3 regions of the Neptunomonas japonica JAMM 1380 genome follow, and region 1 is predicted to be linked to each of the others. Evidence: riboswitches for the same ligand, from Rfam matches in the RefSeq annotation. Region 1 holds a riboswitch; each other region holds the start of a gene.
What was found. A riboswitch is a leader RNA that binds a small molecule or an ion and turns the genes downstream of it on or off. The one in region 1 is predicted to bind thiamine pyrophosphate.
Positions count from the first base shown of each region.

Region 2: it holds a riboswitch for thiamine pyrophosphate, as region 1 does, so the genes downstream of both, NEJAP_RS08810 (TonB-dependent receptor) here and thiD (bifunctional hydroxymethylpyrimidine kinase/phosphomethylpyrimidine kinase) in region 1, are expected to answer to the same signal.
Region 3: it holds a riboswitch for thiamine pyrophosphate, as region 1 does, so the genes downstream of both, thiB (thiamine ABC transporter substrate binding subunit) here and thiD (bifunctional hydroxymethylpyrimidine kinase/phosphomethylpyrimidine kinase) in region 1, are expected to answer to the same signal.

Region 1 is NZ_AP014546.1:3,632,619-3,643,030, reverse strand. Features, by position in the region: gene NEJAP_RS17135 (PLP-dependent aminotransferase family protein) at 1-708, opposite strand, end outside; gene NEJAP_RS17130 (DMT family transporter) at 859-1,743, shown strand; gene mutM (bifunctional DNA-formamidopyrimidine glycosylase/DNA-(apurinic or apyrimidinic site) lyase) at 1,787-2,599, shown strand; gene NEJAP_RS17120 (alpha/beta hydrolase) at 2,609-3,538, shown strand; gene NEJAP_RS17115 (phosphatase PAP2 family protein) at 3,630-4,157, shown strand; gene NEJAP_RS17110 (glycosyltransferase family protein) at 4,154-5,170, shown strand; TPP riboswitch at 5,566-5,660, shown strand; gene thiD (bifunctional hydroxymethylpyrimidine kinase/phosphomethylpyrimidine kinase) at 5,649-6,485, shown strand; gene thiC (phosphomethylpyrimidine synthase ThiC) at 6,523-8,400, shown strand; gene NEJAP_RS17095 (hypothetical protein) at 8,459-8,683, shown strand; gene NEJAP_RS17090 (nucleoside 2-deoxyribosyltransferase) at 8,733-9,266, opposite strand; gene NEJAP_RS17085 (hypothetical protein) at 9,263-9,433, opposite strand; gene NEJAP_RS17080 (DUF5062 family protein) at 9,470-9,736, opposite strand; gene NEJAP_RS17075 (D-hexose-6-phosphate mutarotase) at 9,839-10,412, opposite strand, start outside.
Region 2 is NZ_AP014546.1:1,868,685-1,879,096, forward strand. Features, by position in the region: gene NEJAP_RS08780 (ABC transporter ATP-binding protein) at 237-1,004, shown strand; gene NEJAP_RS08785 (ABC transporter ATP-binding protein) at 1,001-1,714, shown strand; gene NEJAP_RS08790 (ABC transporter substrate-binding protein) at 1,777-2,979, shown strand; gene NEJAP_RS08795 (branched-chain amino acid ABC transporter permease) at 3,098-3,985, shown strand; gene NEJAP_RS08800 (branched-chain amino acid ABC transporter permease) at 3,999-4,925, shown strand; gene NEJAP_RS08805 (thiolase family protein) at 5,001-6,182, shown strand; gene NEJAP_RS08810 (TonB-dependent receptor) at 6,245-8,317, opposite strand; TPP riboswitch at 8,373-8,502, opposite strand; gene NEJAP_RS08815 (hypothetical protein) at 8,749-10,056, shown strand; gene NEJAP_RS08820 (3-oxoacid CoA-transferase subunit B) at 10,128-10,412, opposite strand, start outside.
Region 3 is NZ_AP014546.1:2,683,249-2,693,660, reverse strand. Features, by position in the region: gene pyrC (dihydroorotase) at 1-569, shown strand, start outside; gene NEJAP_RS12600 (ATP-binding cassette domain-containing protein) at 626-1,225, opposite strand; gene NEJAP_RS12595 (ABC transporter permease subunit) at 1,218-2,843, opposite strand; gene thiB (thiamine ABC transporter substrate binding subunit) at 2,843-3,817, opposite strand; TPP riboswitch at 3,813-3,911, opposite strand; gene NEJAP_RS12585 (phosphotransferase) at 3,958-4,743, shown strand; gene NEJAP_RS12580 (DUF1059 domain-containing protein) at 4,838-5,086, shown strand; gene NEJAP_RS12575 (methylthioribulose 1-phosphate dehydratase) at 5,645-6,253, shown strand; gene mtnC (acireductone synthase) at 6,330-7,007, shown strand; gene NEJAP_RS12565 (1,2-dihydroxy-3-keto-5-methylthiopentene dioxygenase) at 7,042-7,587, shown strand; gene NEJAP_RS12560 (phnA protein) at 7,596-8,006, shown strand; gene NEJAP_RS12555 (hypothetical protein) at 8,095-8,763, shown strand; gene NEJAP_RS12550 (EamA family transporter) at 8,837-9,718, opposite strand; gene rapA (RNA polymerase-associated protein RapA) at 9,754-10,412, opposite strand, start outside.

The DNA.
Region 1 (10,412 bases):
ACGCTCTAATATATTAGAGAGCTGTTCTAAGTCGATGCCATCTGGCGCATGGGACGGTATTTCAATTATCTGTAAGCCCAAGGCTTCTATGCATTGTAATGTACCATAGAAGCAGGGCGATTCTACCGCGATAATGTCGCCGGATTGTGTGGTGCTTCTAAGTGCAAGTGAAATGGCTTCTTGTGCGCCGTTAGTAATGATGATCTCTTCAGGGTCAAGCTCGGCATGGCCGCTATGTGTTTTTTTTGCAATTTGTTGTCTCAGCTCTAGGTTGCCTGGTGGTGCTTGGTAGTGGCTATAGATGGCAGGAGACTTTATTTCTAGGCGAACTAGTTTGTTTAATTGCTTATAAAACTCTTTGCGCCCTTTGATACGAGTATCTGGGTTAGCACTACCAAAAACTACATCAGCTTGACGTTGAGCAGACCCAATAATATCCAGTGAGGTTGCGCCGCGAATCACTTTTTGAGGTGAGGGTGGTTGCGGTTGATCGTATTCGGTATCAGCTTTTATGGAAAACCCTTTTCTTGGGTGAGCAAGGATTACTCCGCTTTGCTCAAGTGCGATATAGGCTCGGATGACACTGTTTTTACTGACATTTAGTGTTTGTGACAGGCTTCTGACAGAGGGTAGGAAATCATATGCCTGAAGTGCACCTGAGCGTAGCTGGTGCTCGATGTGTTTAATAACTTTTTCATAAACTTTCATGGGTACAGTCTTAGTTATTTGTCGTTATTTTCTGCTATTTTATTAACTGTACCCTATTTTTTATTGCTGTGCTGTCTCTTTTTTAATCAGTGCTTTATTCGTACTCTATCTCTTTAAATGTTACTTATATTTCACCATAGGGGCGCCTATATGGTTGCGTTGCGTACCAAGCTTATTCCTTTTATCCCATTTATCTTTGTGCTGCTATGGAGTACTGGGTTTATCGGGGCTAAATATGGGCTGCCTTACATAGAACCTTTTAATATGCTGTTTATACGAATGCTGTTTACGCTGGCGGTATTCATGGTATTGATGGCTATTTTCAAATCAAAAATTCCTACCGGTAGGCAGGGTTTTCATCAGATGGTTTCTGGCTCGCTGGTGCATGCCGCTTATCTGGGAGGCGTTTTTGCAGCCATAAAATGGGATATGCCTGCTGGCATAGTTGCTATTGTGGTTGGCTTACAGCCTTTGCTTACCGCGCTTATTGGGCGGATCTGGTTTAGACAATCATTGGCAGGTTTGCAAGTATGGGGCTTAGTGTTAGGGCTGGTAGGCGTGTCGCTGGTGCTAACTGGCGGCAAAGATTTAGGTGATTGGTCACTGAGGCCTGAAGCGATGGCTGCCTCTATCGTCGCGCTGCTAGGGATATCGATAGGCACGCTGTATCAGAAACGTTTTGGTGCTGGTGTTGACTTAATGGCGGGCTCCTTTTTTCAATACCTAGCCACTGCTGTATGGATGGGGCTGTTGGCGTTCAGTATAGAAACGCGTGAAGTAGTTTGGTCATTTGACCTAGTGATGGCGCTTGGCTGGTTAGTGTTTGGTTTGTCTGTATCCGCCGTTTTGCTGTTGATGTATATGATTCGCGAGGGGGAGTCGGCCAGAGTTGCCAGTTACTTCTACTTGGTGCCACCGGTCACTGTTATCGAAGCGTGGTTGCTATTTGATGAAGCATTAGGGGTGTTAGCACTAATAGGGATATGTATTACTGTGTTTGGTGTGTATCTTGTATTGAAAGCCCCTCAGAAGTAGCTATAAGCGACCGTGCTTCATAGTATGAATGGAATGAGTTCTTGTGCCAGAATTGCCTGAAGTTGAAACGACCAGAAGCGGAATCGAGCCGCATATACTGAATCAAGAAATTGCTGGTGTGGTTGTGAGGCAACCGCAATTGCGCTGGAGAGTTCCTGAACTTGAGTTACGTAAGCTTGAAGGCTTATCTATAAAGAGTGTGGTGCGACGCGGTAAGTATATTCTTTTAGAGACCGAGCGTGGTGCGGTTGTTATTCATTTGGGGATGTCGGGCAGTTTGCGGATTATCTCTGATGAGCGATCTGCCTTGAAGCATGACCATGTCGATATCCAATTTAGCGACGGGATCTTGCTGCGTTACACGGACCCACGTCGTTTCGGTGCCATTTTATGGCAACCCAAAGGGCAAGTACATGAGCGTATTGCCTCTTTGGGGCCTGAGCCCCTATCGGATCAATTTAATGGGCGATATTTGCATCAGCAATGTAAGGGGCGATCTGTTACTATTAAGCAATTCATCATGAATAGCAAAGTGGTTGTTGGTGTAGGGAATATTTATGCCAATGAAGCACTGTTCCACGCAGGTATTGATCCCCGGAAATCTGCGGGTCAAATCTCTGAGAAGCGCTTATCGGTGCTCGTGAAGAGAATCAAAAGTGTGCTGACTGCAGCGATTTTTCAAGGCGGCACAACTCTTAAAGATTTTGTCGATAGTGATGGTCAGCCTGGATATTTTCAGCAGTCTTTGAATGTTTATGGGAGAGGTGGTGAGCCTTGTTCCACTTGTAGTCGCACCTTGAAAGAAGTGCGTTTAGGGCAGCGTAGTACGGTGTTCTGCAATTATTGTCAGCGGTAGGAATATAAAATGTCGATAGCCGAATTACACATCAACGAAAATCGCAAGGGCTGCGTAGTTGAAGATCACCGAGGGCGTTTAAGAGATAAGTTGGATATCCATCATTTTTTGGATAAGCGCGAAAACCTTCAAATAGGCGAGCTTCCGGTGCACTGTGAGCTTTATGAAGCAGGTAATAAAGATGCGCCCATCCTGATATTGTTGCCTGGTATTGGCACCTATTGCGAGTTGTATGCTGATATCCTTGGGCGCTTTGCAGAAAGCGGTTTTCATGCTGTTGGTTTGGATTATCCAGGGCATGGTTATTCGGGTGGTAAAAGAGGGCATTATACAGTTGAGAGTGTTGTAGAGTCGGTCAGTGAGTTGATTGATGGGCTTGAAGAGCGCTACTCTGGACCTGTTTATGTATTTGGTTATTCGATTGGGTCACTTTTGGCTGTTGCTGCCGCAGAGAAGGATAATCGGATAAAGGGTGTTATGTGTGGGACCTTACTGATTCCCGAAATTCCCCCAGACACTTTTCATCAAATCGGGTGGCAATGGACATGGGGAATGGCGCAGCTGTTTCCTAGTATGAAGTTACCGTTGAAATCGATGGTGGATTATGAACAGTTGCTTGCAGGGCATCCTGCAGCAAAAGAGTTTAATCATGACCACCTTATGATATTTGATTACCCGTTAAGTACGTTGTCCAGTTTGTACTCGTGGCGCTCCAGAGTGAAGTCAGAAGCTTTTGATTTTCATGCCGCTATTTTACACGGCTCAGATGATGAGGTTATGTCATTGAGGTACTCAAAGCGCTTAGTCGAAACCTTGGCTCACCCTTTTGAGTTAATCGAGGTTCCTGGTGGGCATATGATGCCTTGGTATAACCCAGAGCTGTTGATTACTAGTGTTACTGGGTGGTTAAGTGCTTTGCCTACGCAGGGATTAAAGTAGGCCTGTCATAAAAACTTCACCTTGATGTAACAAGGGCTCCACAGATGCGAAGCGATAATGCTCATTATCGTATCCGTTTATGGGGCGCGTTATGTTATCTATTCAAACGATTACTGCTTTTGATACATCGTTGTTCTACTGGTTTCAAGACCGGCGCCAAATGCATGCTGGGATAACTACGCTTAGTCGTAACGTTTCTCGACTGGGTGATGGAGTGCTGTACCTTCTTTTGGGCGGCCTGTTAGCTTTATTTGAACCGCAAGATGGTGTTTCTTTTCTACGTTTGGGCCTGTTCGCTTTTGTTGTAGAGCTTCCGCTCTACCTGTTTCTCAAAAATATCATTAGACGAGACCGCCCCTGTCAGCGATTGGATCTTAAGTCAGTTGTTACCCCTTTAGATAAGTTTGGTTTTCCTTCTGGCCACGCCGCTGCTGCTTTTGTTTTTGCGTCAGTGTTGGCGCATGTCTACCCGTCTGTCGCATTGCTAACTTATATTATTGCTATCTTGATAGGTATTTCTAGAGTTGTATTAGGTGTGCATTATCCTGCAGATATAGTGGCGGGAGCAGTGGTTGGTATTGTGTGTGCTAAGTTGTGTATAGGGGTTGTTGGAGGGTGAAGGTCTTATATGGGGTGCAAGCCACGGGCAATGGGCATATTGCTCGTGCAAGGGTTATGGCACCCGCTTTGGCGGAAGTGGGTGTTGATGTAGATTATCTTTTTAGTGGCAGGCCTAAGGCAGAATTGTTTGATATGGCATGTTTTGGTGATTACACAGTCAGACGAGGCTTGACCTTCTGTATGGGGGAGGGGGCAAAAGTACTACCGCTCAAAACGCTTTTAAATAATAACTTGGTTCAGCTATATCGTGATGTCAGGTCTTTAGATGTATCCCGCTATGATTTAGTTATTTCTGATTTTGAGCCTGTTACAGCGTGGTCGGCAAAGTTGGCGAATAAAGCCAGTATGGGGGTTGCGCATCAATACGCCTTTTTACATGCATTGCCCGATGGTTATTGCTCCAGACTTATCAGGCCGGGTATCAAGCTGTTTGCGCCAGTAAAGCAAGCCGTTGGTATTCATTGGGACTCATTTGACGCTTTGATAGCGCCGCCGTTGATTAGTCCTGCTAGGTTTACTTCGAATTCTACACATAAAATGATCTTGGTATATATGCCGTATGAAGTGAACGATGTTTTGTTCTATTGGTTTAGTGCTTTCCCTGATTATGAATTTCGTGTTTATAGCAAAATCGATAAAGCGTATGTGCGAAGTAACGTTGTATTTAGACCATTGAGCAGAGATTGTTTTGAAAAAGACCTGTCGATGTGTGAAGGCGTTATTTCAAATTGTGGTTTTGGTTTGGCTAGTGAGGCTATGCAGTATGGGAAAAAATTTCTTAGCAAGCCGATGAAGGGTCAAGCTGAACAGCAGTCCAATGCACGCATTTTGAAGTCATTAGGCTTGGCAACTATTATTAATGAACTGGGTGTTGATGTAATAGAAGCATGGCTCCAATTAGATAACCCTCTGCCTAAGTGCTTTCCTAATGTGGCAGCGGCATTATCGGAATGGATAGCGAGTGAGCGTCAGATACCATTGGACCAAGTTGTTAAACAGATGTGGTCTTAGACAGCAGCTGAGTAGGCATTAGAATTTAAATACGAATTTAAGAAGTAATGGTTAGCGATTAATTCTAGCCTGTTGCTGTTAAGTGCAAAGGGTATGGTTAATGAGATAGTGTGTAAAAGGGCGAGTAAGCTTTATAAATCCTTTATAAAGCTTACTCATTTGGCTTCCATTATCCGTGCGGTTGAAAGGCTTCCGTGCTGTTAACTACCTTGTGTCCTTTCCGCTGACTTGGCCATCCTTGAATTCGTTCCATGAACAGGAGATCCACCGTTGTTATTATGGCGAGTTGGCCCGGATTTCATATAGGAAAAAGTCCTATTTTTAACAGTAAATTATTGAATGTAGATTCATTATCCAAGGGGTAGACAGTCAGAGACTAACCGCTTAGACTCATTTTAATCTTGTCGGGGTGCCTTGTGTTGAGGCTGAGAGAAAACCCGCTGAACCTGATCCAGCTAGTACTGGCGTAGGAATCGAGATGTACAATCATAGCTCTTCAACAGCTATGCCTGTAGCGTTAACTATTGCCGGCTCAGATAGCGGTGGTGGTGCAGGTATACAAGCTGACATTAAAACGTTCTCTGCTCTTGAGGTGTATGCCGCCTCTGTTATTACAGCAGTGACGGCGCAAAATACATTAGGCATTTCTGCTATTCACTCCATTCCTAACGACATCGTTACTGCACAATTGCGTGCTGTATTGGACGATCTGGATGTTGCTGCTTGTAAAATAGGTATGCTGGGTGATGCGCTAACCATTGATGCGATAGCTTCTGTGCTGAGCGAGTTTCCTGTGAATTCGTTGGTCATCGACCCTGTCATGGTGTCAAAAAGTGGTAATGCACTATTACAGTCTGATGCTATTTCATTATTGAAAAATCGTCTTTTCCCGTTGGCTACTGTCTTGACGCCGAACCTTCCTGAAGCCGCTGCTTTAACAGGGTTACCTGAACCTCAATCTATTAAAGAGATGTATCAAATCCTAGAGTCACTTCATGAGCTAGGTGTTCCTTGGGTGTTGCTCAAAGGTGGGCACTTACCTGTACATAATCACGCGATAGACCTGCTTTCTAATGGTGAGCAGGTATTTGAATTTAAGAGTGAGCGTTTCAAGACAAAAAATACACATGGGACTGGTTGTACGCTGTCTTCAGCGATAGCTGCCGGGCTCGCTAAAGGGTTAAGTGTTGAGCAGTCTGTTAAAGAGGCTAAAAGCTATATAAGTGCAGCAATTTCTGCTGCGGACACATTAGCAGTAGGGACCGGATACGGTCCTCTGCATCATTTTTCGTTGCTCTGGAATAAAACTAGCTAAGGCTGTTTTCAGAGTTCAGTTCTAAGTAGGGTGGATTATGTCTAATAATAAATTACTAAGCCAAAATGCCAGTGTTGATCATGCCTCTGTGCAGCCGTTTCCTAAGTCTCGCAAGGTTTATATTGAAGGAAGCCGTCCTGATATTCGTGTGCCGATGCGTGAAATTTCTCTGGATGATACGCCAACAGGTATGGGTGGCGAAAAGAATGATCCGTTGTATGTATATGATACGTCGGGTCCCTATACTGACCCTGAAGCAAACATAGATGTGAGAAAAGGCTTGGATGCATTGCGTGCAGGCTGGATTAGTGAACGCAACGATACAGAGCAGTTAACCGCATTATCATCTGAATATGGTCGTGCGCGCGAAGTCGATTTACGTTTGGATGAATTGCGTTTTGAATTAACGCGAAAACCATCTCGCGCTAAAGCAGGCATGAATGTTACTCAGCTGCACTATGCCCGCCAAGGGATAGTGACGCCTGAGATGGAGTACATTGCTATACGCGAAAATATGAAATTAGCGAAGTCCAAAGCTGAAGGTAATATCGTTGCGCAACAGCATCCTGGTTTTAGTTTTGGCGCTAACTTACCGGACGAAATTACCCCTGAGTTTGTTCGTAAAGAAGTAGCTGAAGGTCGCGCTATCATTCCCGCTAACATTAACCACCCTGAATCAGAGCCAATGATTATTGGCCGTAACTTTTTGGTGAAAATTAACGGTAATATTGGCAATTCTGCAGTGACTTCTTCTATTGAGGAAGAAGTAGCGAAGATGACGTGGGGGACTCGCTGGGGTTCCGATACCATTATGGATCTCTCTACAGGTAAGAATATTCATGAAACACGTGAGTGGATCTTGCGTAATTCTCCTGTTCCGATCGGTACCGTGCCTATCTACCAAGCGTTAGAAAAGGTAAACGGTGTTGCAGAAGACCTTAATTGGGAAGTATTTCGCGATACATTGATTGAGCAAGCAGAGCAGGGTGTGGATTACTTCACTATTCATGCCGGTGTTTTGCTACGCTATGTGCCAATGACCGCTAAGCGTATGACGGGTATCGTTTCTCGCGGTGGTTCCATCATGGCGAAATGGTGCTTGGCTCATCATGAAGAGAGTTTCCTTTACACGCACTTTGAAGAGATCTGCGAAATCTGTAAAGCTTACGATGTATCATTCTCATTGGGGGATGGTTTACGCCCTGGATCTGTTTATGATGCAAATGATGAGGCTCAATTTGCTGAGCTTGAAACCTTAGGTGAGTTGACAAAAATTGCTTGGAAGCACGATGTTCAAGTAATGATCGAAGGGCCGGGTCATGTACCTATGCATATGATCAAAGAGAACATGGATAAGCAGCTGACCGAGTGTCATGAAGCGCCTTTCTATACCTTAGGTCCTTTGACGACAGATATTGCTCCGGGCTATGACCACATTACTTCAGGTATCGGTGCCGCCATGATTGGTTGGTATGGTTGTGCGATGCTGTGCTATGTGACGCCAAAAGAGCATCTTGGTTTGCCGAATAAGGATGACGTTAAAACGGGTATTATCACTTATAAAATTGCGGCACATGCTGCGGATTTGGCGAAAGGCCATCCGGGTGCGCAAATACGTGATAATGCTATGTCTAAAGCGCGTTTTGAATTCCGTTGGGAAGATCAGTTTAATATTGGTCTCGATCCTGATACAGCACGCGCATATCACGATGAAACCTTACCGAAAGAGTCGTCAAAAGTGGCTCACTTTTGTTCCATGTGTGGGCCTAAGTTTTGTTCTATGAAAATTTCTCAGGAAGTCAGAGATCTTGATGCTGCTCAGATCGAGGCAATAAAAGTAGCCGCTGATAAAGGGATGCAAGAAAAGTCTCAGGAATTTAAAGATACAGGGGCTGAAATTTACCATAAAGTTTAACCTGAGAGGTTCTTTCGGTTAGTCTTATAGGGATGTTGATAACTTATGAAGATCCCTTATGTCAGAAGAACTGAAGTATGTCGCGGTTGCTCTTCTCGTGCTGTTTGCTTTTGTGCCTGTTACCCTTCAGGCGCTTAGAAGACGAAAGGAGCAACCGCCGCCTTTGGCTAGCAATGATCGAAAGTTATACCGATTGTGGCGCTCAGACCCCGATGCTTACCAGAGGCAGTACGGTGCTTTGGATGAAAAGTATATCGAAGCGCAAAAGAACAAAAATAAGTAGCGTGGCTATGTTGGCGAGGTATTCATGCTAAAAGAGCGTGAATACCTTTTTACGATACTGATATCCTCTCTAGCGCGTGGCGAAAAGCATTAAGGTGCGACTCATCATTCAGGTCATCTCCTAATAATTGAATTAGGCCCCCTTTAGGTGTTGTACTGCCTACCATCATCAAATTGTCACTCATATCAAATTGCTCAACCATTTGGCCATTTTTGTCCTCTCCGGGGAGTGGCTGATTGATACGTTCGGAGTAACTTTTGTTGGAAAGCGTATAGCCCCATACCGGTTTTTGTTGTGCGGCCATATAACCCATCTCAAACGCAGTGCCTTGATCCATTCCCGCACCTCGAAAGGGTGTCATATTGGCAATGATGCAGTCTGCTTGATTCATAAGCGCAATATTGGCGTGATAAATTTTAAGACCCGCGTTGAATGGTGTTAAATGCTCAAGACTAAGTTCGTTGTCTAGGGGGAATAAACCGCTGTAGCCAAGTTCATGGCAAAGTTTTTTCTTTGCTGCACCCAGCGCTTTGGCTGTTGGCCTGAAAACATCAGGGCCTGCTAAATAAATGTATTTGATCATGTGGGAACGTTATCATTATCAAGGCTCTCTGTATGGCGTCTTTTGCATAGAGATTTAACAATACCCTCTGCATGCCCTCTGTCTGCTACTTGTAGTAAAGCAAAAGCAACTAATTTAGGGCGTAGCGCTTTAAATTGGGATGCATAGAGCAAAGCTAGCGCTGGCATAGAAAATAGAGCCTTGTTTACAGGTGAAACTGTTCTTTAATTACTTTTCAACGGGTGGTCTTCCGGTAATTGCTTCGCAATCCATAATGCGAGCTTATGTTTCATATGAGGCTCGTCTTCTTGGTCTTTTGCTAGTGGAGTGATGAGTTTGTCTTGTGTCAACAAATGATAAAGTTGTGTGACTTTTAGGCTGCTGCTATCTGTTGGCTTAAATTCGTTGATGCCTCGGTTCTTCATATAGACTTCGCCGATACGTAATGCTTCTTTAAGCAGTTGGGCTTCTTGTTTGGGTTTCATTTTCATCGCTATTCCTCTTTAAAAATATGCATAGATTGAGTTGAATGATTTATTGGGCATTGGATTTGAAAACCATTAGTTGTTTTCATCCGCTTGTATTAACAGACTTTAATATTGAGACTCTATGGATAGTTGCATACCTATCTGGTGAGTCTCATTAGGTTTCAGTGTAACAGTATCTCCAAGAACATTAGCTGTTTCGATGCAAAACATGGAATTAAAATCTGTAGATGAAAACTGACTAATTCGTTTGCTTTTTTCTATCCATGGATTCCAGATAACAGCTGAGCGGCTATTAAACTGGTTGAGTAATAATGTGTGCAGAGGCGTGGTTGCGGTTAGTGTTGTGTTATCTCTAAACATGTAAATACGATCAGTTTCTATGCAAAAATTTATACTGCCTTGCTGTTGTTTTTTCTTCCAATGATCAAGCGCGTCAATGTAAGTGGTGCCGCTTGCTCCATAAATGAGCGTTTTATTAATATCGCTTGTTGGCAGGTAGGTATGTAACGCTTGGCTGTAGGTCACAACGTGCTTGTCTGTATTGTGCGTTGAGAGAGAAATACGCAGAGTTTTGCCAATAATAAATGTAGCTTCGAGTTCAAAATCAAACGGCCAGCATTGAAGGCTTTCAGCGCTTGATGCAAGTGACAGAGTGACTTCAATTTGATGGCAGCTTTCC
Region 2 (10,412 bases), 1.8 Mb from region 1:
AACGTAAAGCAGGAAAAGGTTGTAGACGAAGTATACATGATTATTTTTTTATTTGTTAAGTCTTTGTTTTAAAAAGAAATAGTCTTTTTTAATGGGGGGTGCAAGGCATCTGTTAGACCAAAGTACTACTTGGCTTCCAGTAGGGGAAATTGCTAATTTCTATACAGCGCTTACGTACAAGTAAGCTTACAGCGCAGCGAAAGATGCACAATAAGAACAAGAGGCATAGTACCGCAATGAGTGCAGATTACGTTCTGGAGACCCAGAATCTCATAAAAGAATTTAAAGGCTTTACGGCCGTAGATGATGTGAGTCTTAAGATTCAGCGCGGTAATATACATGCGCTGATCGGCCCCAATGGAGCTGGTAAGACGACCGTCTTTAACCTATTAACAAAATTTTTGACACCAACGTCAGGTACAATTTTGTTCAACGGAAATGATATCACCTCAATGCAGTCCGCGGCGATTGCACGTAAAGGTGTCGTGCGTTCATTTCAGATTTCAGCTGTATTTCCGCATCTAAGCGTACTCGAAAACGTACGTGTTGCATTGCAGCGTAAAGAAGGTAATAGCTTTCATTTTTGGAAATCAGACAAGATCCTAGACAAGCTTGATGATAGGGCTGTAGAGCTACTTGAATCAGTAGGTTTAGGGGATTTTGCAGATGCAAAAACTGTCGATCTGTCTTATGGGCGTAAACGTGCTTTAGAGATCGCTACTACCTTGGCTCTTGAGCCTGAGCTTATGTTACTGGATGAGCCAACACAGGGGATGGGGCATGAGGATGTAGACGTTGTTGCAAACCTGATTAAGCGCGTTTCTAAAGATCGTACTATCTTGATGGTTGAGCATAACCTACATGTTGTCTCCAAGCTTGCTGATCAGATCACGGTGTTACAACGCGGTGCTATTTTGACCGAAGGTAACTATGAGACAGTATCTGCTGATCCACGAGTGCAAGAAGCGTATCTAGGTGTGGCTGCAGATGAGGTACACGCATGAGTACTACCCGTCCTGAAAAAATTCGTATAAATGATTTACATGCCTTTTATGGCGAGTCTCATATTCTTCACGGAATTGACATGTCTGTCGGGCAAGGTGAACTTGTTACCTTGTTGGGAAGAAATGGTGCGGGTCGCTCAACAACACTAAAAGCCATTATGAGTATGGTGGGCCGCCGTACGGGATCAATCGTGATTAATGGTACAGAAACAATCAATATGCCTGCGCATAAAATTGCGCATCTAGGTATGGGTTTTTGTCCTGAAGAGCGCGGGATTTTCTCCAGCTTAAATGTAGAAGAAAACCTAATGTTGCCGCCAGCAGTTCGCTCTGATGGCGTCAGTGTTGAAGAAATTTATGAGATGTTTCCTAACCTTGCAGAGCGTCGCTACAGTCAAGGAACGCGTTTGTCGGGTGGGGAGCAACAGATGTTGGCTCTTGCGAGAATTTTACGCACGGGTGCAAACATTTTGTTACTTGATGAAATTACTGAAGGTTTAGCTCCCGTTATCGTCCAAAAATTAGCAGAAGTATTAATGCAGCTAAAAGAACGAGGCTTAACCATCTTGCTTGTTGAACAAAATTTCCGTTTTGCGGCGCCTATCGCGGATCGTCACTATGTTATGGAACATGGTCATATTGTCGAAGAGGTTCATGCGCATGAGCTTGAAGCTAAAACGGAATTGTTGAATACCTATTTGGGTGTCTGATATTTGTCAGATGTCTACTTGAAGCTATAACAATAAAAAACGCTCTAACCAGGAGAGTAACGATGAAATTAATGAATAAAACACTTCTTTCTGCTGCCATGGCAGTAGCATTGACCTCAACTGCCGCCCATGCTGACTTGTCAGATGACAAAGTTAAAATTGGTGTGTTGGCAGACATGGGTGGTGTTTATGCAGATGTCTGCGGTAAAGGTTGTTTAACTGCTGTTGAAATGGCAGTTGAAGACTTCGGTGGTTCTGTATTAGGTAAGAAAATCGAAATCGTTTCTGCCGATGATCAGAATAAGCCGGATGTGGGTTCTGCGATTGTCCGTGAATGGATCGAAAGCAAAGAAGTTGATGTGGTTACTGGTTTGGTTGCATCAAGTGTGACCGGTGCTGTTACTAAAGTGACTACAGATAACAAAAAGATCGCTTTGATTGCAGCGTCTGCAAGTAACGCTTTTACGACAAAAGCCTGCTCTCCTTACAATGCTCACTGGACATATAACGTAGTGGCATTGGCAAATGGTACAGTTAAACCAATCGTTCAGCAGGGTAAGAAAAAATGGTTCTTCATTACAGCTGATTATGCATTTGGTCATGCTCTAGAGGGTATTGCAAGTAAAGTAATCAAAGCAGAGGGTGGTGAAGTTGTAGGTGCGGTTCGTGCACCACTAGGAACAACAGATTTCTCTTCTTATATTCTACAGGCTCAGGCGTCTGGTGCTGAAGTTGTTGGTTTAGCAAACGCGGGTGCTGACTTTGTAAACTCACTTAAGACCGCTGCTGAATTTGGTCTAACTGAAATGATGGACGTTGCTGGCTTGTTGGTATTTACGCCAAATGCTAAGTCATTAGACCCTGCTATTGCTGGTGGCATGTTGACTACAACTGGTTTCTACTGGGATCGTGATGAAGAATCTCGTGAATGGAGCGCGCGTTTTAAAGAACGTCAGGGCGTCATTCCTGCAATGCCACACGCGGGTGCTTACTCTGCAACAATGCATTACCTAAATGCAGTTAAGGCAGCAGGTACCGATGATTCAGATACGGTAATGAAGCTTATGAAGTCGACTAAACCAGATGATTTCTTCGCTAAAAATGCAACACTGCGTTCTGATGGTCGTATGGTTCACGATATGTACTTAGTGAGAATTACTAAAGGATCTGAGCGTAAATCTGAAGATGATATCTTCAAGATCGAAAGTGTTATTCCAGGTGATAAGGCATTTGCCCCTGTATTACCTGCATGTGACTTTAAATAATAAAAAAATAGCCCTTCAGTGATACCACTGGGCCCCGTCATAACTGAGAAGTTAAGGCGGGGGATGGGCGCGTGTTCGCATCTGTTCGTAATTCAGGTCGAATTTTAGAGGTAGATATATGGCGACGTTTATGGGAATCAACCTGTTTGGCTTATTTGGTCAGCTTTTGGTTGGCTTAATCAATGGATCTTTTTACGCTCTACTGAGTTTGGGGCTGGCGATTATCTTTGGGTTGTTGAAGATCATCAACTTCGCACAAGGTGCTATTTATATGCTCGGCGCTTTTGCTGCATATTTGGCACTGCAGTACTTCGGCATTGGTTATTGGGCCGCTCTCATTGTTGTGCCGCTAGTGGTCGGCCTCTTAGGTGTTCTCATGGAGCGCTTCTTAATTCGACCTATCGCAAATGAAGATCATCTATACTCTTTATTACTTACCTTTGGTGTAGCACTTGTGCTGCAGGGTATGTTTACACATATGTTTGGATCTTCAGGTCTTTCTTATGCAATTCCTGATGCTTTGAAAGGTGGTAATAAGCTGCCGTTTATGTACCTGCCTAACTACCGTGCTTGGATCATTGTTGCTTCTTTGATCGTATGTGTCGGTACATGGTGGATGATTGAGAAAACCAAGCTAGGTGCATACTTGCGTGCAGGAACTGAAAACCCGGCACTGATGCAAGCGTTTGGAATAAACGTACCATTAATGGTTACATTAACATTCGGTTTTGGTGTAGCGCTAGCAGGCTTCGCTGGTGTAATGGCTGCTCCTGTTTATTCGGTATCGCCAGATATGGGGTCGAATATCCTGATTGTAGTATTTGCCATTGTAGTTATTGGCGGCATGGGGTCAATTGGTGGTGCCATCATTACAGGTTTAGGCATGGGTATTGTTGAAGGTTTAACAAAATACTTTTACCCAGAAGCTTCTAATACAGTGATTTTCCTTGTCATGGTGATTGTATTGTTAATCAAGCCTGCTGGCTTATTTGGTAAAGAAGCCTGAGGAGGATCCAGTTATGAAAATATCTAAGTTCAATATTGTTTTGCTGGGGCTCGCTCTGGTTGCGCCATTCGTCTTCTATCCTGTTCTTTTGATGAAGGTGTTGTGTTTTGCTTTGTTTGCTTGTGCATTCAATTTACTACTTGGTTTTGTCGGTTTGCTGTCTTTTGGTCATGCTGTTTTTTTAGGAACAGGTGGCTATGTGACGGGGTATCTCATGATGAATACAGGGCTTACTCCTGAGCTTGGGATTCTTGCCGGTACTGTTGCCTCAGGATTATTAGGCGCTATTTATGGGAAGTTATCTGTCAAACGTGAAGGTATATACTTTGCGATGGTAACGCTGGCATTGGCACAGCTAATGTTCTTCGTCTTCTTGCAAGCGCCATTCACTGGCGGGGAAGATGGTTTGCAGGGAATTCCTCGTGGATATTTGCTCGGTCTTATTGATCTGTCTGATAACCTTAATATGTACTACTTCGTGCTTGCGATTTTCTTATTCGGTTTTTGGCTAATTAATCGTACGGTGCATTCGCCGTTTGGTCAGATTCTAAAGGCTATTCGCGATAACGAGCCACGTGCCACATCACTAGGTTATAATGTTAACGATTATAAGTGGGCTGCTTTCGTAATCTCTGCAGCTTTGGCAGGGTTGGCTGGCTCTACAAAAACATTAGTATTCCAGCTAGCTTCGTTAACAGATGTGCATTGGCACATGTCGGGTGAAGTGGTATTAATGACACTATTAGGTGGCATGGGTACTATTTTTGGCCCGGTGGTCGGTGCTGCAGTTGTTGTTGGTATACAAAACTTCCTATCAGGTGGTGAGCTTGGAAATTATGTTCACATCATCATGGGGCTGATCTTTATTGTTTGTGTACTAGCGTTTCGTAGCGGTATTGTTGGTGAGATTCAAAAGGTTGTTAAGCGCAACTTTAGCTAATCAATCGTAGCCCCGCTTTATAGCGGGGTTTTTTTGTTTTATGTAGTTAACGTTTACGTAAACTGAGGTTTAGTTATGAGTCAGGATTCAGTAGTCATTGTAAGTGCGGCAAGAACACCAATGGGCGGTATGATGGGCGCGCTGAGTGATGTTCGCTCCCCAGATCTTTGTGCTGCGGCTATTAAAGCGGCGGTAGAGAGAGCCGGTATTAGTGGAGCAGACATTGATGAAGTTATCATGGGGTGTGTACTACCCGCAGGCTTAGGGCAAGCTCCTGCTCGACAGGCATCGCGTGCAGCCGGTATCCCGGATGCTGCAGGTGCTACCACTATTAATAAAATGTGTGGTTCTGGTATGAAGGCTGTTATGTTGGCGCATGACCAGATCATGGCAGGTCAGGTTGATGTAATGATAGCCGGTGGTATGGAGAACATGAGCCAATCACCTTACTTGTTGCCTAAAGCGCGCGCGGGTATGCGTATGGGGCATTCTCAAGTTATTGATCATATGTTCTTTGATGGACTTGAAGATGCTTATGAAGGCGGCCTAATGGGTGCTTTTGCACAAAAGAGTGCTGATGACTTTAATGTGACCCGTGAAGCAATGGATGACTTTGCTATAGGTTCGTTAAATAAAGCGCTGGCAGCTATTGAGTCAGGTGCATTTAAAGATGAAATTACGGCAGTAACGATTAAGTCCCGTAAAGGAGAGGTTGTAGTCGATACTGATGAACAGCCGGGTAATGCGCGAATAGATAAAATTCGCTCATTAAACCCTGCCTTTAAAAAAGGCGGCACAATTACAGCGGCAAACTCAAGTTCAATTTCTGATGGTGGTTCGGCGTTAGTCTTGATGAAAGAATCTGATGCTATCGCGCGTGGTTTAAAGCCATTAGCTCGCATAGCTGCACATTCAACACATGCACAGCTGCCTGCAGAGTTTACGATTGCGCCTATCGGTGCTGTTGAAAAAGTACTTAAAAAAGCTGGTTGGAGTAAAGGTGATGTTGATCTTTATGAAATCAATGAAGCATTTGCAGTCGTCTCTATGCTAGCTATTTCAGAGCTTGGGTTGGATGCAGATAAAGTAAACGTAAATGGAGGGGCTTGTGCACTAGGTCATCCAATTGGATCGAGTGGTTCACGCATCTTGGTTACTTTACTGTATGCGCTAAAAAATGCGGGTAAGTCAAAAGGTGTTGCATCGCTGTGTATTGGTGGTGGTGAAGCGACAGCTGTTGCGGTTGAGATGCTTTAGTCGTTTAACTGATTACAAAAAAACGCCGCTTTTTAGCGGCGTTTTAGTTTGCTTCATTTGAATTAGAAGTTCAGTTTTGCCGTGATGCCTATTTGGCGTGGTGCACCTAGTTGAGTGTACTTTGTAGCGGCATATCCGTTACGAGGGTCATTACCAAAATAGAAGCCGCGAACAAATGTGTCTTGGTCTGTGAGGTTGCGTCCCCAGAGTGTTAGATCCCAGTCTTTGGTTTTGTAACCAACGCGAGCATTTAACAAGGCATAAGCTTCAGACTTTTGGTCGTGACTGTCAGAAAAGTAGTAGATATCTTTGCCTTCAACATCGACCCCTGAAAACCAGCCTTTTCCATGATTGAAATTGGCGCCTATCGTATATTGATAGTTTGGTGACTGTGCTGCATCGCGTCCGTCAAAAGCGGCACTGCTGTCTTTTAACTTGGTATTAAGTAAGCCAAGTGAGCCAAAAAGCGATACTGTTGGGTTTAACTTCCAACGAGCTTCTGCTTCTAAACCGTAGCTATATGCTTCGTCAGTATTATCGACGTAATCAAAAAAGCTGCTTCCTCCGCCGGGGTTGCTAACAACCCGATTTCCTTTTATTTGAGCATCATCGCGTTGTTGGAAAAATAAAGCAATTTGTGTTTGTAAGCTGTTCTCTAGCCAGCTTTTTTTGCTACCAACTTCATAGTTCCAAAGGTATTCAGTATCAAACTCTTTTAGGTTTGCTGGTAGTGAGCTGTCCGCATTAAAGCCGCCTACCTTGTACCCTCGTGAGATCAAGCCATAATAAGTCGTGTTTTGGTTAGCTAGGTATTCTAGAGCCACTCGCCCACCTACTAGCAGCTCATCAGAGCTAGAAGAGGCACCGTCGTTATCACTGTATTTAGATTCTGAATGCTCAATGCGTAAACCTGTTGTTAGCACATAGTTCTCAGATAATGATGACTCAAGCTGCCCGTAGACTGAAAGACGAGAAGTATCAAACTCGCTGATAAAGTCGTTGCCAAGGTATGTATATGTGCGAGCTAAGTCAGATGATCTATCATAATAGTATAAGCCGGTTGCCCATGATGTAGAGCCGTTGAATAGTTCAGAGCCAGGAGCTGATATAAATCTGACTTCAGCGGTTGCTGTTTTGTTGTCGCGTTTATAATTATCAAATGCATTGTAACCCGCAACATGAAAACCATCGTATACCCAGTCTTCATCATAACCATATTCTAGGTTTGAATCTGAGTAGCTCAATGATGTTTCTAATGTGAACGCATCATGTCCTGTCCAGGTAGTTTTAGCGGCTAGGGCTGATGTCTCTTGACGATCATGCCCTGGCTCGTCAGATAATGTTGTGCGGTTATTATCTAATGAAAATGCATCATAACCGTTATCGATATTGGCATAGAATGCTGTTAAATCTACCATTAGGTCGTCGCTTGCTTCAATACGTAGCTTGCCGCGGAACAGGGTTTCATCAATATTGTTGGTATTATCTTTATGCAGGTGGTCGTTCTCGGTAAATCCATCACTTTTGTTACTTTGAAATGCAACGCGGTAACCGACGCTATCATTGATGGGGCCACCTACAGCGGCTGATAGGCGTTTAGTGTTGTACGTGCCTAATGTTGTTTCTATGTGGCCTGTGGTTGTGGTGGTTGGGTCGTTAGAGCGGATATTAATCAGACCGGCGAGGGCATTTGCACCATAAAGTGTTCCTTGAGGGCCACGAAGCACTTCGACTTGCTGTGCATCTAACATATTTGCGGCACCACCAATATTACTCATATCTATGCCATCCATGATGACGCCGACTGACGGGTTGATCGGCCCGATAAACTGGCTACGCTCACCTATACCGCGAATCTGGAAGTATTTCGCATGTGATGCACCGCTGGATGAATTTACGTTAGGTGCAAGGGTTATAAGGTCTTCTAAATGGTCTGCGTTACGTTCTTGAATGACCTGGTCATCAACCACAGTTAAGCTTGTAGGTACGTCTTGAAGGGCAGCCCCGCGAAAGCCGGAGGTGACAACAATTGAGGGTAGCGAGAAGTTATTTCCATCAGCTGCAAAAGAATGGTTAGCTGACAAGATAGCAACGGCAAGCGTAGATTTAACAAACAATGAAGGTTTTAAATTCATACAAGTCTCCGGAAAAAAGCTCAGAGACCCGGTTGAGAAGCGGGAAAATAAAGAAGAAGTATAACTTTCCTATTCCTACGCCGGTATCATCCGGATCAGGTTCAAAGGGTCCGCATTCCATATGCGTCTCAGGCGCAGAGAGCTTAAAACGGCTCTCTTTTTCTGTGCCACCCCTTAGGAACTTACTTAATTAGTAAATTGGCTTGGATTATAACGTTTAGATTAATAAAAGATAGGCGCCAAATATGTGATGTGATTTCAAAGGTATGGATCTTGTTGTTATTAGTGATGAGTGATAGCGTTTTATTAAGTAGCGATGAAGCATTAAAATGAATGTCCATTTTAATGAGAAAGTTACTAAATACTAAGTGAGTGTTCATTTTCATTTGAGATAATGTTAAGTCACTATTAATTTAATTTGGACTTCAAGAATGGATACAGTTTCGGCTGTCAGGGCGGGTAAATGGACCATTGCTGTATTTATAGCTATTGCAATTGTGTATTTATTTATAGGAAATGGAACAAAAAAAGATCGTCAACCTGAAGTGCTTTCCTATACGCCAGAGATGTATGATAAGTGGAGACAAAGGATAGTTGAGCACTCCCGAAAAGGTGATCTTCTTCGTTCCCTTGATCTTATTAAGGAAGGTGAGAGAGAAAGGGTGTTGAATGATTACGATGCCGCTATGCTGCGTAGCCAGCTATTATTTGAACATAAGCGCTTTCAAGAATCTGAATCTGTACTGAAAAGCGTTGTCGCTAAATACCCTTCAAAGGCGGAAGCCTACAATAACTTGTCTATTGTGATGTTCTATCTTGGTAAGCGTTCTGAAGCTATAGATGCAATATCAGCAGCACAAAAAGCGGCTATTGATAATGCTTATATTGCAGGCAATGAAGACAAGCTTATGACTATTGTTGCTGAAAATGATTCCGCATCCTTTATGACTGCCCGCAACTATACTGAACAACTCGTTTACTTATCTGGAAAAGGAATGCCTGTTGATAGCGAAGAGTCAAAGGCCGAGTTAACTAGCCAAAATAATGTGCTGGATTCACTGGTAAAACCAACGAATTTAGACGATCAGGAAAAACAATCGACGCAAATAGAAGCGGCTATGCCTTCCGCTCCATACGGACTTATTGATTTGGGATTGAAAAATGAAGACCTTCTATCTTCTCTTCCACAAAATGTTGCTGAGCTAAAGACCGTAAATGAAGTAGCCGAAGTAGCTGAAGTAGCCGAAGTAGCCGAAGTAGCCGAAGTAGCCGAAGTAGCCGAAGTAGCCGAAGTAGCCGAAGTAGCCGAAGTAGCCGAAGTAGCCGAAGTAGCCGAAGTGGCCGAAGTAGCCGAAGTAGCCGCAGTAGCCGAAGTAGCCGAAGTAGCCGAAGTAACGGAAGAGGCAGAAATAGAGGCTAGTATAAATGCTTGGGCCTCAGCGTGGGTGAGCCAAGATGTTGGCCGTTACTTGCATCACTATATGTCAGATTATAAATCTAAATATAACAGCCATAAGCAGTGGGTGGAGCAAAGAACACGGCGCATCAAAAAAGCAAAAGGCATACAGATAGTGCTTGAAGATGTGAATATTACTGTCAATTCTCCAGCTTATGCGAAAGTAAGCTTTAAACAGAAGTATCAATCGCACAACTATAGTGATGTGAGCTTTAAGAAAATGGAGCTTGTTAAAGATGGAGATGGTTGGAAAATAATTAAAGAAAGAAGTCGGTCTCTATAAATAAAAAAGCCCGAACGCAGCATAAGCAAAGTTCGGGCAAAGCGCTATATCAGTGCTTTAGGGCAACGCTCTTAGAAAACCATTTCAGGTACATGATCAGGTACAATCATTTTTCCTTCTGTCTTTGACACAATCTCTTCTACAGAAACGCCCGGTGCTCTTTCTTTCAATATGAAAGCACCATCTTCAATTTCTATATAAGCAAGATCGGTTAATACTTTTTTAATGCATCCTGCACCGGTTAACGGTAGCGAGCATTTAGTTAAAAGTTTGGACTCGCCGTGTTTTGATGCATGAGTCATGGTGACAATAATGTTGTCAGCGCCCGCGACCAAGTCCATTGCTCCACCCATGCC
Region 3 (10,412 bases), 950 kb from region 1:
TGCATATTGTTAAGCGTTTTCCTAATTTAAAAGTGGTTTTTGAGCATATCACTACTTCTGATGCTGCTCAGTTTGTTTTAGATGCATCAGATAATGTTGCTGCCACGATTACCCCTCAGCATTTGCTATTAAACCGTAATGATTTATTGGTGGGTGGTGTTCGACCGCATAACTTTTGTTTGCCTGTACTAAAGCGTAATACACACCAACAAGCATTACGTAATGTTGTAAAAACAGGCTCGCCTAAATTCTTTCTAGGGACAGACTCAGCACCACATGCAAAAGAGGCCAAAGAAAATGCATGTGGTTGTGCTGGTTGCTACAGTGCTTGGAGTGCAATTGAGTTATATGCTCATGTATTTGAAGAGCTAGATGCATTAGATAAGTTAGAAGGTTTTGCGAGCCATTTTGGCGCGGACTTTTATGGATTGCAGCGTAACAGCGGTACATTAACGCTAGTGCGTGAAGATTGGACTATTCCTTCTGAAATTATTTTGCCTGACGGTAAACCAATTGTACCGTTTTTCGCAGGTGAAACGGTGCACTGGAAAGTGCAAGGCTCTATATAAAGAGTTACGGTTATTAGGCGCCTAAGAACATTGCGTTTTTAGGTGCTTTTGTAGAGCTAAGAAAGCACAATACGCCTATCTGCCATCCGTTCTACATCTTCGTCTTGATGTGTAACCAGCAAGACCGTTTTTCCACTAGATTTCGCTTGTTCTTTGCACCACAGGGCTGATTTTTCGCGCGTCATAGGATCGAGCTCTGCGAAGGGTTCATCAAGCAAAACAATGGGCTCAGGTCGTAATAGTGTTCTGATTAGCGCAATACGCTGGCGTTGCCCTCCGGAAAGAGCCGCAGGTTTTTTATCAAGGTGTTGTGATACTTCTAAAAAGTGTGTGGCATTTTTTATCGCAGCTAAGGGCGCTTCATCTTTAAAGCCAAGACAAAGGTTATGCATAACACTGATATGCTCAAAGAGGTTGTGATCTTGAAATAAAATACTGACCGGACGCTTTTCAACTGGCAAGTGGTTTAGTGTTGTTCTATTCCATTCAATACTGCCACTATCAGGTGTTTGGTACCCACCAATTAGATTGAGTAGGGTGGTTTTCCCAACGCCGCTTACACCTTGTATAGCGACTATTTCACCTGTCTCAATCTGCATATTATAACGCAGTGGCCAGCCGTCTAATTCAAGGAGAAGATTTTGTATGCTAAGCATGAGTTTCGCCTTTATGCGCTTGGCTGTATTCTAGGGGTTGTTTGCGAAGAGCGCTGCGCGAAGATAGTTTTTCCAGAAAAAAGAGGAAAAGAGCACAAAGCATCAGTAAAAGAAACGATGCGGCACTTGCTTCGGCGATGCGGTAGCTACTTGCATAACCGTAAATTAGCCAGGGTAAGGTGGTCCAATCAGGGCTGCCAAAAATTGAAAAAATAGCCACATCACCCATCGCTAGAACAAGGACTAAACCCGTCGTTGCTAGGTAGATCTCTTTGATAAAAGGCCATTCAATTTTCCAGCGGGTTTGCTGTGTTAGCTTGAGCGAGTGAGCTAAGCGATCATATTGTTGATCAAACTGTAGTAATCGAGGTTTGAGCTTTTGAACGGCAAAAGGGATAACTAGAGCGGTGTTTAGTAGCACAACAAAGATAATGCCCCAACGGTCGAGATCAATAAGCGGTAGTAGATAAACAAATAGGCCCACCGATAGCACCATAGCGGGTGCAACCAGCGTGTGTGTTGCTAAGCTTTCATATAACCAAACGCGCTTGTTTTGAGCTTTTAATGCGGCTTCACGTACCGGGCGAAGCAGTGCAAAAGCCAATATCATCGCTAAGCATGTTGCGATAGCGGCTAAGCCAATACTGACAAGTGCTGAATAGCCTATGGCCTTAAAGTCTTTGTTGGACAGATCGCTGTCAAATAAACCGGGTAGCAGCGATAAATAAGGCAAAAGTAGTATCAGCCATGCAGTGCTATAAAGTGATGTAAACCAAAAACGTGCACTAGAACTCTGGTTGGGTCGCCAGTTGTATTGGCTAGATTCTATGCTTTGCCAGGAGACGCCGCCGGATCGTGTAATGAGCCAATAAAGCCCTCCGGCTACAATAAGTTGTGTCCAGGCTAGCGTAAGTGCTTCAGGGATATTGAAATCATATTTAAGTGCCTGATAAATGGCGACTTCTAAGGTTGTCGATTGAGGGCCGCCACCTAATGCAAGAACAACAGCAAAACTGTTAAAGCAAAGTACAAAGATAAAGCAGAGTAATAAAACACTACTGCTTCTTAGTACCGGCCATTCAACAACCCTAAAACATTGCCGTTTACTCAGTTTTAGTTGAGAGGCAAGTTTCCAGCTATTGTCAGGGATTGTCTGTAGTTGTAGGTAGATAATTCTAACGGCGAGCGGCATGTTCATGAAAATATGAGCAATTAAAATGCCTGATAACCCGTAAAGGTTCCATGTGTTCTCGCTAAAGCTACTCAATGCCGTATTAATTGATTGAGTAAGAAAGCCTGAACGACCTAACAATGCAACTAGTCCAGTAATAACAATGAGCGTTGGCGTAACGAAGCAGAGTAAACAAAACGTTAGGAATAGTTTTTTAAAACGCAGCGCTGGCAAAAAATATAAAGCCCGCGCAATTGGTATGGCTATCCCCACAGAGAGTAGGGCGCTCAGTAACGCCTGCTTTAATGTAAAACCAAGAATCGTATAAAAATAACTATCTTGCAGAAGGGAGGTATCAAGCCCTTCGTCACCAAAATTGATGAGTCCATAAAAAGACAGAATAGTCAGTGCGAAAATAGCCGCATAAGCCAACCAATATAAACGCATCAGTTAGCAGTAGAGCGCCATTCACGAATCCAAGATTTACGCTGTGTTGCTATCTGCTGTGGCGTAAAACCGATGCGTTTGGGTTGAATTAGCTCATCAAAAATCTCGGGCAATTCAATTTGATCGACAACCGGAAGCATCCAGTTAGCCGTGGGGATTATGGATTGTGCTTGAGGTGAAATGAGAAAGTTAAGGAACTGCTTGGCGAGCTCAGGATTTTTTGCATACCTTGATATCGCGGCCACTTCAATTTGTGCAACATGCCCTTCGGAAAAAGCGGCGGCCTTGTACTGTATTTTTTCTTCAGTAACGACATGGTAGGCGGGAGACGTGTTGTAACTTAGAACATAGTCGGCATCACCTTCAAGAAACATGCTGTAGGCTTCCCACCAACCTTTGGTGACAGTCACCGTATGTGACGCGAGTTGTTTCCAAGCGTTGGCTGAGTCGTCACCATAAACAGCTTTGACCCAAAGCATGAGTCCTTGCCCTGGCGTGCTGGTGCGTGGGTCTTGATAAATCACTGATGCGTCTGAATCGATTAATGCCTTTAATGAAGTAGCCGGCTGTTCGACTTTATTTGTATTATAAACGAAAGAGAAAAAACCATAATCATAGGGAATAAAGTCCTGATCCTGCCATTGCAGCTCGGATTTTAATCCATTAAGTGCTATGCCATGTGGCTGGACAAGCGATTCACGGCGGGTAACTTCTGTGAGTGAATCATCCAAGCCAAGTAGAACATCTGCCTTGGTTTTATCTTTCTCGATTCGCAAACGGTTTAAAATACTAACGCCATCATCGACTGCAATAAATGCTAGATCACACTGGCAAGACTCTTCAAATGCTGCTTCCAGTTGTGGGCCTGGACCCCACTCAGAAACAAAAGAGTCATAGGTGTATATGGTCAGATCCGCAGCATGTACTGATGTTGCCAGCCCACAGGCAGCGAGTATCGAAAATAGTTTTTTCATTTTTTCCTTTATTCCCTACGCCAGTATTAACTGGATCAGGTTCGACGGGTACACTCTCAGTCAGGCTGCTAGGCCAACGCCCCGATAACAGGCGCTAATATAGCATATCTATAACCTCTCGCTAATGACCAAGGTGACTTTTGAAACAGAGCCAGCTACTTGAAAATATAAATATTCAATTGTCTGTAGATGTGCAATGGCAGCCTTTGTTGCATGCAGGTACGACCAACCAGCTTTATACTGGCAATTATCAAGGGCAAGCCGTTGTTTTGCGCCTCGATACAACAAGGCAAGTATTGGGTGTTTGTCGGCAGCGAGAAGAAAAAGTACTGAGCCTACTCGGCACTAAAGCATGGGCGCCGGAAGTTTTTCAGCAAAAGTTGCCAGATGAAACCCAGTCGGGATGGCTTTTGATGAAGCGTTACACGACATTAGATGATGCGCCTATAGCTGATTTGCACGCTCAGATATTAGCCTGTGTGTCTGATTGGCAGCAGATAAGAAGCATGCCGACATATGATTACCAAGCATTATGGGATGCATATCAGCAAAAAATAAATGATCTAGACAATACCTTGCAAGCTCAAGCGTTACTGAGTTCGGTTTGCGCGCTAATGCTAGAGCTAAATATAACCGCCAAGGTTGAATTATGTCTTGTGCATCATGACCTGCATAAGAGAAACCTTTTGAATAATGTAGGGCAGTTGGTGGTTATTGATTGGGAGTATGCCGGGCTAGGGAATCCTTGGCTGGATGCCGCAGCACTGGTGACAGAGTTTTCAATACCGCATCTAGAGATAGCTTCACTGCCTGCTTTTAGGGATGTCGATTCGAAAGCATTTGAATGCGCAATCAATATTGCGTTACAGGTTAACCGGCAGTTGAGCCTGCTTTGGTATGAGCTTAGTGGGCATAGTGATCAGTGATGACTCTTTCAAAAAGCGCTATATGAGCATTTTCTTGCTGGCAGTCTTGTGAAGTGTTATCTGTATTAGAATCACACTAATAAGGAGAATAGTTATGAAGACTATGAGTTGTAAGCAGTTAGGTGGTGCTTGTGATGAAGAGTTTCATGCTAATTCATTTGAAGAGATTGCTGAGCTGAGTAAGCAGCACGGTACCGAAATGCTTCATCAAAAAGACGCTGCTCATCTTAAAGCGATGGATGAGATGATGCAGTTAATGCAAAAGCCAGACGAAATGGTGGCGTGGTTTGAGGGAAAAAGAAGAGAGTTCGAAGCTCTGCCTGAGAGAGTAGGACCTGTTTGATTACCGCTCAGAAATTAGCGGTTCGCCTGTTTATAGGCGCCAGGTTTTTTGGGTATGGCCAGCATGTTCTCTTAACTTATGAAAAACCCTTGTTGGGCTCGTATTATTGCACTAGTCAAGAGGGGCAAGAAGGGTGCCATGAGAGCCATTTTTCAAGATGAAATTCATTCACGGATTATAGGATTTTACTGGAAAAATCAGACCTATGACTTTGTGAAAATTTAGATATACTGAATTCAGTTGATCGTAAACGCTGAAGAGGAGAAAACACTGTTTAGCTTATAATAGTCGCTTCACTTGAGTCGTTCATTTACTTTATTAAGTAAAATCTTTAATTAAGAAACGTCAATATTTGATAAGCGCCTATATAAGAAGTTTCATGCGTATTTTTTTGCCTTCGGGCTTTTATAACCGAAATCATTTCGGTTCTGAGGGGCTGTCTGACTGACCGCCCCTTTTCTATGCTTGCTCTTGAAAATATCCTTCGGTTTTTCTTCGATAATTCAGTATCTTCTCGTAAACTAACGCTTTTTATAGAATGATTAATGGCTACTATTGATGTCTGACGTATTGACACACTCTATTGTTGAAGCGGGCCGCTGGATTGATTCACAAGGTTGGTGCCCAGCTACGGGTGGTAATTTTTCAGCCCGTATTGATGCCTCGTCTGCGTGGGTGACTGCATCAGGGCGTCACAAAGGTGAGCTCACTCCATACGACCTGCTACGGGTCGATTCGCATGGCCAGGTTATTAATTCTAAATTAAAGCCGTCAGCTGAAACATTACTGCATACGGCGCTTTATGCGTTGGATGTTAATATTGGTGCGGTGCTACATACGCACTCGGTGGCTTCCACAGTGCTGTCTCGTCTAGAAGCATCAAATACCCTAGTTTTACATGGTTATGAAATGCAGAAGTCCTTATCAGGAAATAACACGCATGATGCGACTGTAGCGATTCATATTTTTAATAATACTCAGGATATGCAAGCACTTGCACAGCAGCTGAAAAATACATGGGCAAAGTCTCCTTTGCAGTGGGGGTTTTTGGTGAGAGGGCATGGCCTCTATGCATGGGGTAAAGATATGGTTGAGGCTAGAAGGCACCTTGAGGGACTAGAGTTTTTGTTTGCCTGTGAGCGCGACATGATGTTGCTTAAAAGGTAGCGTGCATCATTGAGTGATGTAGGGGCTATTTGTGTTTATCAAGCGCTAGAAGTAGAGATATAAACCGAGAAATAACATGACTATTAAAGTGATTTTGACAGATATAGAAGGCACCACCACGGATATCCGGTTTGTCCATGACGTGCTTTTTCCTTATGCACGACAGGCTTTGCCAGCGTTTGTAAAAGGCCACTGGAATGATGCTGTGGTGCAGAGCATTATGGCCGAAGCCAAGCTTGTATTAGAGGCGCCTGATGCAGATCAAACAACATTGATTCAAGCGTTTATTAATTGGATCGATCAGGATAAAAAGGTCACTGCCTTAAAGACATTGCAGGGTTTGATTTGGGTGCAGGGCTATAAGAATGGTGATTTTACTGGGCATTTATACCAAGATGCTTATGAATATTTGCAGCGTTGGAATGAGCAAGGTATTGAATTAAGTGTGTTTTCGTCGGGATCGGTGAAAGCCCAGCAATTATTGTTTGGTCATAGTGATTTTGGTGACTTAACACCTCTTTTTAGCCATTATTTTGATACAACCACAGGCCATAAAAGAGAGAAGGCGGCGTACGTATCAATCGCTAGTGCGTTGCAGCAGCTGCCTGAGAATATCCTCTTTTTGTCGGATATCGTTGAAGAGCTGGATGCGGCACAATCGGCGGGCATGAAAACCTGCTTGTTAGCACGTGAAGAGTTGCCAGAAAACGCCACGCATAATGCAGTGAGTTCTTTTGAAAGTATAAGTGTTTAATCTAGAGTAGACAGCTGTAGGCTAGGAGTGAGTAATGAGTGCTATAACCGTATATCAAGATAATGATACCCGCCAGCCAATGCTGCACAGTGATGATGGCGATGTTATTAAAAGTACGATGGCTGCTGTTGGTATTCGTTTTGAGCGTTGGATGATAAATTGCCCGATTACACCTGAAATGTCTCATGAAGAAGTTCTGCAGGCTTATGATCAAGAAATCGGCGAGTTGGTAAAAGAAGAAGGTTACAAAACCGTCGATATCGCAGCTATTACGCCGGATAACCCGCAAAAAGATGAGTTTCGTCAGAAGTTTTTGAATGAGCATACTCACTCAGAAGATGAAGTGCGATTTTTTGTTGCAGGCGAAGGTATGTTTTACCTTCATATAGAAGATAAAGTCTATATGATTCATTGCTGTAAAGATGATTTACTGTCAGTGCCTAATCAGACTAAACATTGGTTCGATATGGGCCCTGAACCGCATTTTACCGCGATTCGTTTTTTTAATAACCCCGATGGCTGGATCGCAGATTTTACAGGTGATGATATTGCCTCGCGTTTCCCGCTATTTGATGAGTAACTAAGACCATGTCAAAAGGACGTGATAAACATCAGGAGCGTCACCACAACCTAACTATGTTTGGTAAAGATTTGGTGCGCCGTTGTGGGGCGCACTGTGAGTTGTGTGATGCTAGTGGAGAGTCGCTGAGCATTTATGAAGTGCCCCCTGTTGCTAATGACCCTTCGTACGAGCATTGCTTAATGGTGTGTGAAACCTGCAAAGAGCAGGTCGAGCGCCCTAAGCGAATAGATCCTAACCATTGGCGCTGTTTAGGAACAACCATGTGGAGTGAAGTAGCGGCTGCTAAGGTTTCAGCTATTGTTATCCTTAATCATTTGGCTATAAAAGAGCCATGGGCACAGGAGTTGCTTGAACAAGCCTACCTTGAGCCTGAAGAAGCTGAATGGGTAGAGCAGTGGACGCTCGGTGTTAAGTAAGTTAAGCAAGACGAGTTGATACAGGCTGTGTTCACCGTGGAGGCATTATTGTATTTTGATTGTGATAATGAAAAATACAGGCGTCTTTATGGAAAGTGATATCCAACCTGCTGCAACACCAAAACGTAGATTTCCGCTTTTTTTAACAGTCTTTTTGGCTGTGTTTTTGGCGATTATTCTGGGTGGTCTCTTTGTTAAGTGGGTATATTTCCCCTCTTCATTTAGTCCGGTTAGCCTTTCTTCGGGTGAGCAGCAGCAGCTTGATAAAAAACTAAGCTTCTTTGGTATTCAGTTAGAGGATGGGTCGGCTGTATCGGACCCTAACAAGCCACTTCAGCCTGAGGCATATTCTGAGACCGGTGCGAGTCGTGAAGTTAAATTTTCAGAGAAAGAGCTGAATAGTTTAATTGCTAAAAATCCTGACTTGGCCAGCCGTTTTGCGATCGACCTTTCAGATAATTTAGCCAGTGCTAAGTTACTTATTCCTGTGGATCCGGACTTTCCAATTTTGGGTGGAGAAACCGTCAGGATCAATGCGGGTGTCGAGGTAGCATTTAATAATGACCGACCGAGCGTTAAACTGCGTGGCGTGAGCCTGTGGGGAGTACCTTTGCCCAATGCCTGGATGGGTAGCTTGAAAAATATTGATTTAGTCGAGCAATATGGTGGTGGGGAAGGTTTCTGGAAAAGCTTTGCTGATGGTGTGGCTTTTGTCAGGATTGATGACAATCAGCTTGTGGTTAAATTGAAAGAGTAGCCGGCTGAGAAGCGACTATTAAAATAAGCCCGATAAGCGATTATTTTAAGTAAGCCGAGCTATATTGCTCGGCTTACTTTTTAGGTAATAGTGTGTGGCCAAATACATTAACCAGTAAGCCGGCCATAATCAGAGTAATCCCAAATATCTGAATAATACTCAGCGTTTCATCTAATACTAGCCATGCCGTTACAAGGCCAATCACAGGGACGAGTAATGTCAGTGGAGCAACCTGAGATGCAGGATACTGCTTAAGCAGGTGTGCCCAGCTACTGTAGCCAAAAATGGTGGCAATAGCTGCTAAATAAAAGACGCTAGCAATAGATTTAAAGCCGATGTTCTCTAGGCTTGAGAGTATGAGATCTGGCCCTTCAAAGCGGTAGGAGAGCAGTAGAAAAGGGATTGGAGGAATGAGCGCGCTCCACACAACTAGGCCCATCAAGTTAACATTACCTAGTTGGCCGATCTTGCGATTAATAATGTTTCCCATGCCCCAACTGGCGGCTGCTGCAATGGTTAAAGCAAAACCGATAAATGTCATCTGGCTGGCGGGTGTTTGGGTTGCCAGTAGGGTCAAGCCGGTTGCGGCAATAATCAGGGAGAGCACTTGTGGTAGTTGCCAGCGTTCACCTAAAAACATAAAGGCGAATATCATGGTGAATAGCATTTGTGCTTGGAGTACCAGCGAGGCTAGGCCTGCAGGCATGCCTAAGTGCATGGCGCTAAAGAGCAGTGCGAATTGGCCAAAGCTAATGGTTACACCATAGGCGAGTAGCCATTTAAGCGGTAGTTTTGGGGCTTTAATAAAGAGAATGGCAGGAAAGGCAACTAGCATAAACCGCAAAGCACCTAGCAGTAGGGGAGGAAGCTCATCCAGCCCCCACTTGATAACAACAAAGTTAACCCCCCAAGCCAGCACAACGAGTAATGCAAGACCCCAGTCCTTTAGACTCATTGTGCTCTCCTGGCGGTTTACTTGATGGTGGCGAATTAGTCGCTGACGACAGCCACACGTACCGCATCCATCTTCAGCTTAGCAGCACCGAGTAGCTCTAGGATGCTGGCACGATCAGCACGTAACTGTGTGATCTCTTCCGCTCGGATAGAAGGGTTTACCTTGCTTAGCGCTTCTAGTCGTTCAACTTCTTCATTGAGGATTGTAGTCGCTTTGCTGACGGCGCTTTCTATCAGTTTTTCCTGCTGAGCTTGGGCTACATTTTCAGCCTTGCTCAAGACACCACTGATCTGCTCTCGACCATGACGAATCAGGTTCTGGGCTGCATGGCGCTTAACGCGCTCACCTAATTTGTTTAAGTGGTTAGGTGTAATAATAGCGCTGAGGTTGTTGCCGTTGTTATCTAACACGACGCGAACCGTCGCTTGCGGCTGGTAACGCTGCAAGTTGAGGTGGCGAGGTGCTGCACAGTAGAGAACAAACACCGCTTCAACTAATAGTGTGCCAGGCGCTAGTGGAGGAAGTTTGACGGTACAGATGGCTGTATTACCAAACTCGCTGCCGGTAATCATTTCCATAGCACCGGTCACCATGGGGTGTTCCCAGTTGAGGAACTGCATATCTTCACGGCTCAGAGCTTCTTCGCGTGAGAAGGTTGCTGTACAGCCTTCATCGGGTAGCCCTGGTACGCGAT